DNA from 2 places in the Clostridium neuense genome. Region 1 is predicted to be linked to the other one. Evidence: predicted binding sites of a transcription regulator. Region 1 holds the regulator's gene; the other holds the start of a gene.
The links. The regulator HrcA, encoded in region 1, represses chaperone genes, less so after heat shock. The targets are predictions, from matches to a motif close to TGTTAGCACTCNNNNNNNNNGAGTGCTAACA.
Positions count from the first base shown of each region.

Region 2: the regulator HrcA is predicted to act here: its motif matches at 1,809-1,839, upstream of htpG (molecular chaperone HtpG).

Region 1 is NZ_JBJIAA010000009.1:144,497-147,936, reverse strand. It holds gene hemW (radical SAM family heme chaperone HemW) at 1-670, shown strand, start outside; gene hrcA (heat-inducible transcriptional repressor HrcA) at 858-1,895, shown strand; gene grpE (nucleotide exchange factor GrpE) at 1,913-2,536, shown strand; gene dnaK (molecular chaperone DnaK) at 2,559-3,440, shown strand, end outside.
Region 2 is NZ_JBJIAA010000008.1:182,640-186,079, forward strand. It holds gene ACJDT4_RS11285 (DeoR/GlpR family DNA-binding transcription regulator) at 1-190, shown strand, start outside; gene ACJDT4_RS11290 (Cof-type HAD-IIB family hydrolase) at 951-1,760, shown strand; gene htpG (molecular chaperone HtpG) at 1,898-3,440, shown strand, end outside.

The DNA of each region.
Region 1 (3,440 bases):
AAATATAGATTTAATGTTTGCTATTCCAAAGCAGAGCTTTAATCAGTGGAAAGAGACTTTAGAGACGGTAAATATATTAAAACCAGAGCATATTTCGTGCTACAGTCTTATTGTTGAAGAAGGAACTCCATTTTATAAAATGAATGAAGAAGGAAAATTGGTGCTTCCAGAAGAAGAAGTTGAAGTTAAAATGTATAACTTTACTGTGGAGTTCTTAAAGAAGAACGGATATAAACAGTATGAAATATCAAACTTTTCTAAAGAGAATAAAGAGTGCAAGCATAACTTAATATATTGGAGTATGGATGAGTATATAGGCTGTGGAGCCTCTGCTCATTCTTATTTTAACGGTATAAGGAATAAAAATGAGGATAATGTAAAAAGATATATTGAGAAAATTTTAAGTGGTTTAGATGCATCAATTGAAAAGCATAAAAATTGCAAAGAGGAAAATATGGAAGAGTTCATGTTTTTAGGACTCAGGAAGACCGATGGAATAAGAATAAGTGATTTTAAAAATAGATATAATATTAATATTTTTGATATATATGGTTCTGTAATTAGGAAATATGAAAGTTTAGGACTTATTAAAATTCAAAGTGATAAAATTTTTTTAACAGAAGAAGCAGTGCATATTTCTAATTCTATAATGTCTGATTTTATTCTATGATGATATTTAAAGAAAAATAGAGAAAAACAAGCAAAAAATAAAAATATTTTTGATATTTAACTTATAAGCTTAAAAATGAGATTTTTGCGTAAAGTAAGATGTATTGACAAATACAAATCAAGGTGTTATTTTATAAACATAGTCATTAGCACTCAAACAAGGTGAGTGCTAATAAAGAGGTGAGAATATGGAAATGGAGGAAAGAAAACTTAAAATCCTTCAAGCAATAATAAATGACTATATAAGCACTGGTGAGCCTGTAGGATCAAGAACTATTGCAAAAAAATATGATTTAGGTATAAGTTCTGCCACTATAAGAAATGAAATGGCGGATCTTGAGGATATGGGCTATATAGAACAACTTCACACTTCTTCAGGAAGAAAACCTTCTGATAAGGGATATAGACTTTATGTAGATAAGCTTATGAAAGTACCTAGAATATCACCAGAGGAAGAGATGATAATAAAAGCAAAGATAATTGATGAAGCTCTTTTTGAAGTTGACAAAATTATCAAGCAGGCTATGTCCTTAATTTCTGATATGACTAAGCTTACATGTATAGTTAAAGCTTCATCAGCTGATAAAAGTTATATAAAATCCATACAGCTTATTAATGTTTCTTCAAACAGTGTATTATGCGTAATAATAACTGATAATGGATTTATTAAAGATAGTATTATAAGAATATCAAAGAGTGTTAGTGATGAAAACTTAATGAAAATGACGGCTTTAATTAATGAAAGAATAAAAGGTCTTACTATAGAAGAGATAAATTTAGAAGTAATAAATAACCTTAAAAATGATTTGCGAGGTTATGAAGATATATTCTCGTCTATAATTACAAATATATACACTATATTAAAGCAATCAGATTCATCTAGAGTTTATATGGAAGGAACGACAAACATATTCAATTATCCTGAGTTTAGGGATATTGAAAAGGTTAGAGATTTTCTTTCACTTGTAGGAAACAATGAAATAATTAAAAATCTTTTTGGTGCTTCAGATGGATTTACCATAAGCATAGGAAATGAAAATAATGTTTTTGAGGCTAAGGAATGCAGCATAATTTCATCGGTATACGGTGTGAATGGAAGACCATTTGGGTCTATTGGAGTTATTGGACCTACAAGGATACCTTATTCTAATGTTATAAGAGTTATAAAGGAAGTTGTTGATCAAATCAACGATAATTTAACTAGATTATATGATAATGATGAATAAAGCAAGAGGTGAAGTTGATGAAAAATAATAAAAAAGATAATAAAAAAGCTCAAGAAAATAAAGATGAAGTTTTAGAAGAAGATGAGTCAGTCTTAAAAGAGAGCCAAGAAAATGAGGAGAAAAAAATAGAGGGAGAAGAAGAAAAGAAAGAAGCTCCTGAAAAGAAAGAGTTAGAAGATATGAAAATATTAAATTCTAAATTAAAAGATGAAAATGAAAAGTTATCAAACGAACTTGGAACTATTAAAGATAGGCTTTTAAGACTAACAGCAGAATATGAAAATTATAGAAAAAGAACTGCTAAAGAAAAAGAAGGCATATATACTGATGCATGTAGTGATGTGATAAATGAAATGCTTCCATCTTTAGATAATCTAGAGAGAGCTGCTACAGCTAATGGAAATGCTGAAGATATAAAAAAAGGTATTGATATGACAATAAGGCAGTTTAAAGGTGCTCTTGAGAAACTCGGTGTTGAGGAAATACCAGGTGAAGGTACATTTGATCCTAATTTCCACAATGCTGTTATGCATATTGAAGATGAAAACTATGGAGAAAGTGAAATAGTTGAAGTTCTTCAAAAGGGATATAAAAGAGGAGATAAGGTATTAAGACATAGTATGGTAAAGGTAGCAAACTAATAATATATAGGAGGTTTTTATTATGTCAAAAGTTATAGGTATTGATTTAGGAACAACAAATTCATGTGTGGCTGTTATGGAAGGTGGAGAACCTGTTGTTATAGCTAATGCTGAGGGTGCAAGAACTACTCCTTCAGTAGTATCATTTCAGAAAAATGGAGAAAGACTTGTAGGTCAGGTTGCAAAAAGGCAAGCAATAACAAACCCTGATAAGACAATTATATCTATAAAGAGAGAAATGGGAACATCCCATAAAGTATCAATAGATGGAAAAGATTATACACCACAAGAAATTTCAGCAATGATACTTCAAAAATTAAAGGCTGATGCAGAAGCTTATTTAGGAGAAACAGTTACTCAAGCAGTTATAACTGTTCCAGCATACTTTAATGACAGCCAAAGACAAGCAACAAAGGATGCAGGAAAAATAGCTGGTCTTGAAGTTTTAAGAATAATAAACGAACCAACAGCAGCATCACTTGCATATGGTCTTGATAAAATGGATACAAACCAGAAGATATTTGTTTATGACCTTGGTGGTGGTACATTTGATGTATCTATACTTGAACTTGGAGATGGAGTATTTGAAGTTAAATCAACAAATGGTAATACTCGTCTAGGTGGAGATGACTTCGACCAGAAAATAATGGATTACATTGCAGAAGAGTTTAAGAAAGAAAATGGAATAGATTTAAGAAACGACAAAATGGCACTTCAAAGATTAAAAGAAGCTGCTGAAAAAGCAAAAATAGAATTATCATCTTCAATGCAGACTAACATAAATCTTCCATTTATAACTGCAGATGCAACAGGTCCAAAGCATATAGATATGAATTTAACTAGAGCTAAATTTAATGAATTAACTCATGATTTAGTTCAAGCAACAATAGAGCCAATGAAGAAA
Region 2 (3,440 bases), on a different contig from region 1:
AAGGGGGGTCTCACAAAATGCATCTAAGGTAATAATTCTTGCGGACCTTGAAAAATTTAATAAAGTAAGCTATTTTAAAGGACTAAATTGGGATGAAGTAGACATGTTTATAACAGATACTATGCCAACGGATAAGTTTATTCGTATTATGGAAGAAAAAGGAATTCAACTTGTTACTATAGATAAATAAGCTTAAAGATTGAAATTGATAATACCAAGTGCATTTCGATAAACTGGAAATTGTGAAGTAATAATGCTTCGTCGCGTTAAAAAAATCCTATAAATCTAAGGTTCAAAAATCATAAAACACTAAGATATTTCAATAACTCGCATACGCTCAGACAGATTGAAATATCTAAGCATTTTACAATTTTTGAACCAAGATTTATTAGAATTTTTTTAAATCGTTCCTTCAGTATTGTTGCTTCACTCCCACGGTAGTACAAGGGAAAAATTCCTCCGTACCTACGGAATTTTGGCGTAAATCTTTATAGTACATTATTTGAACATTTTATCACTATTTTTGTCCTAAAATCTCGTTGCTATGGTATTTTTCGTAGAGAATCGGATTATAGAATGTACATAATATTTCGTTCAAGAAGGATAATGGGCAAAGCCCAAACCTCATATATGTGTATATTCCTTGCATTTAGGCCTAAGCGAAGTAATGTTGATTTGTGATGGTTTAAATAGAGCTTTATAAATCTTAGATGATAAATCGTAAAAGTCTTAGAGAATTTAATCTGTTTGAGCGACAGCGAGTAAACGCACACGGGGTATGGGCTTTGCCCATTATCCTTCTATACCGTAAGTAAGCACTCGTTTTAAATCACCACTTGATTTATTAGCTTTATTTAATATCCCAAATCAATATCACCTCGCTAAATTCCAGTTTGAAGTTCTTTATTTTATAATGAGGATATTTATTTTGATAGATGGGGGTATTTAAAGTGAGTAAATTTAAAATGATATGTTTGGATATTGACGGTACGCTATTAAATTCAAATAACGAGATTACTAAAGGGATAAAGAAAGCAATTAAAACTGCGGTAGATCAAAAAGGTATTCCTGTAATCCTGGTTTCGGCTAGAATGCCAAAGGGGATAATATTTTTGTTGAAGGAGCTTGAAATAGAAGCACCGATTATTTGCTATAGTGGTGCTTTGATTTTAGATAAGAATAGAAAAATTCTATCTAAGAGAAATATAGACGCTTTAGATATTAAGAAAGTTTATAGCTATGCTAAGGAATTTGGTATACATGTTAGCTTGTACAAGGATGATGAATGGTATATAGAAAAAATGGATGAGTGGGCTAGGCAGGAAAGTGAGATAACCAATATAACTCCAACCATAGTTAAATTCAATGATTCAATTGAAAAATGGAAGGGGGAGGGCTCTGGAGCAAATAAAATCTTGTGTATGGCAGCTCCTAATAAAATAAAACTATTAAAGGAAAAGCTTAAAATAGATAGTTTAAACATATATCCTTCAAAGTCAACCTATCTTGAAATTATGCCGAAGGAAGCTTCAAAGACGTCTGCAATAGAAATTCTTAGAGAAAAATTTAATATAAAGCAGAGTGAAATACTTGCAGCTGGTGATAATTATAATGATATAGATATGATAGAATATGCAGGTCTTGGAGTTGCAATGGGAAATGCACCAGATGAGGTTAAGAGGTGTGCGGATTTTGTGACTTTAAGTAATGATGAAGATGGAGTGGCAGAAGTTATAAAAAAGTTTTGTCTGGATAATTAAATAAATTCTAAAAACATATTGACAAAGAAGAAATAATTGCTAAAATAAAATTAGCACTCAGTTATATAGAGTGCTAACAAAATATTGACTTAAAAATTTATTGATAATATATACAATCTACGAAAGGAAATGATATCATGGCAACAAAACAGTTTAAGGCAGAGTCAAAAAGACTCCTTGATTTAATGATTAATTCTATCTACACAAATAAAGAGATATTTTTAAGAGAACTCATATCAAACGCAAGTGATGCAATTGATAAGAGCTATTATCGTTCACTTGTAGATGAAAATGTAACTTTCAATAAAGAGGACTTTTACATTAGGATTACAGCAGACAAGGAAAAAAGGACCCTCACAATAACTGATACTGGTATAGGAATGACAAAGGACGAACTTGAAAATAACCTTGGAACTATAGCAAAAAGTGGCTCGTTAGCCTTCAAAAATGAAAATGAGGCAAAAGAGGGAGTAGATATCATAGGACAATTTGGAGTTGGATTCTATTCAGCTTTCATGGTATCAGAGGATGTAGTTGTAAAGAGCCGTTCTATAAATTCTGATGAAGCCTATAAATGGGAATCAAAGGGCGTAGAAGGCTATGAAATTGAAGAATGCGAAAAAAATGAAGTTGGAACTGAAATAACACTTAAAATAAAGGCAAATACTGAAGACGAAAACTATGATAAATATTTAGAAGAGTATACACTAAAAGAATTAATTAAAAAGTATTCTGATTTTATAAAATATCCAATAAAAATGATGGTGAAAAAGAGCAGAGTAAAAGCTGGAATGGAAGACAAAGAAGATAAAGATAAGGAATATGAGGATTACTTTGAAGATGAAACTTTAAACAGTATGGTTCCAATCTGGAGAAAGAACAAGAATGAATTAAAGCAGGAAGACTATGACCAATTTTATATGGATAAGCATTTTGGATGGGAAAAACCTTTAAAGACAATTCATTCAAGTGTTGAAGGTGCAGTAAGCTATACAACACTTTTGTTTGTACCAGCTAAAGCTCCTTTTGATTTCTATACAAAGGAATTCAAAAAAGGTCTAGAGCTTTATTCAAACGGTGTACTTATAATGGAAAAATGCGAGGATTTACTTCCAGATTACTTTGCATTTGTTCAAGGTTTAGTTGATTCTGCTGATCTTTCTTTAAATATTTCAAGAGAACTTTTACAGCATGATAGACAGCTCAAATTTATTGCAAAGAAGATAAAAGAAAAAATTAAAAATGAACTTTTATCAATGCTTAAAAAAGACCGTGAAAACTATGAAAAGTTCTACGAAAGCTTCGGAAGACAGCTTAAATATGGAGTTTATTCTGATTTTGGAAGCAATAAAGATGTACTTCAAGACTTACTTTTATTCTATTCTTCAACAGAAAAGAAGCTTGTAAGCCTTGATGAGTATGTTACACGTATGAAAGAGGATCAGAAGTTTATATACTATGCAGCTGGTGAAAATATAGATAAAATTGATAAGTTACCACAAACAGAGCTTGTTAAGGATAAGGGCTATGAAATATTATACTTCACTGATGATGTAGATGAATTTGCAATTAAAATGCTAATGAAATACAAGGAAAAGGAATTTAAATCTGTTTCAAGCAAAGACTTGGGCTTTGAGGCTGATGAAAAAGAAAGCAAGAAGGAAACAGAAGAAAATAAAG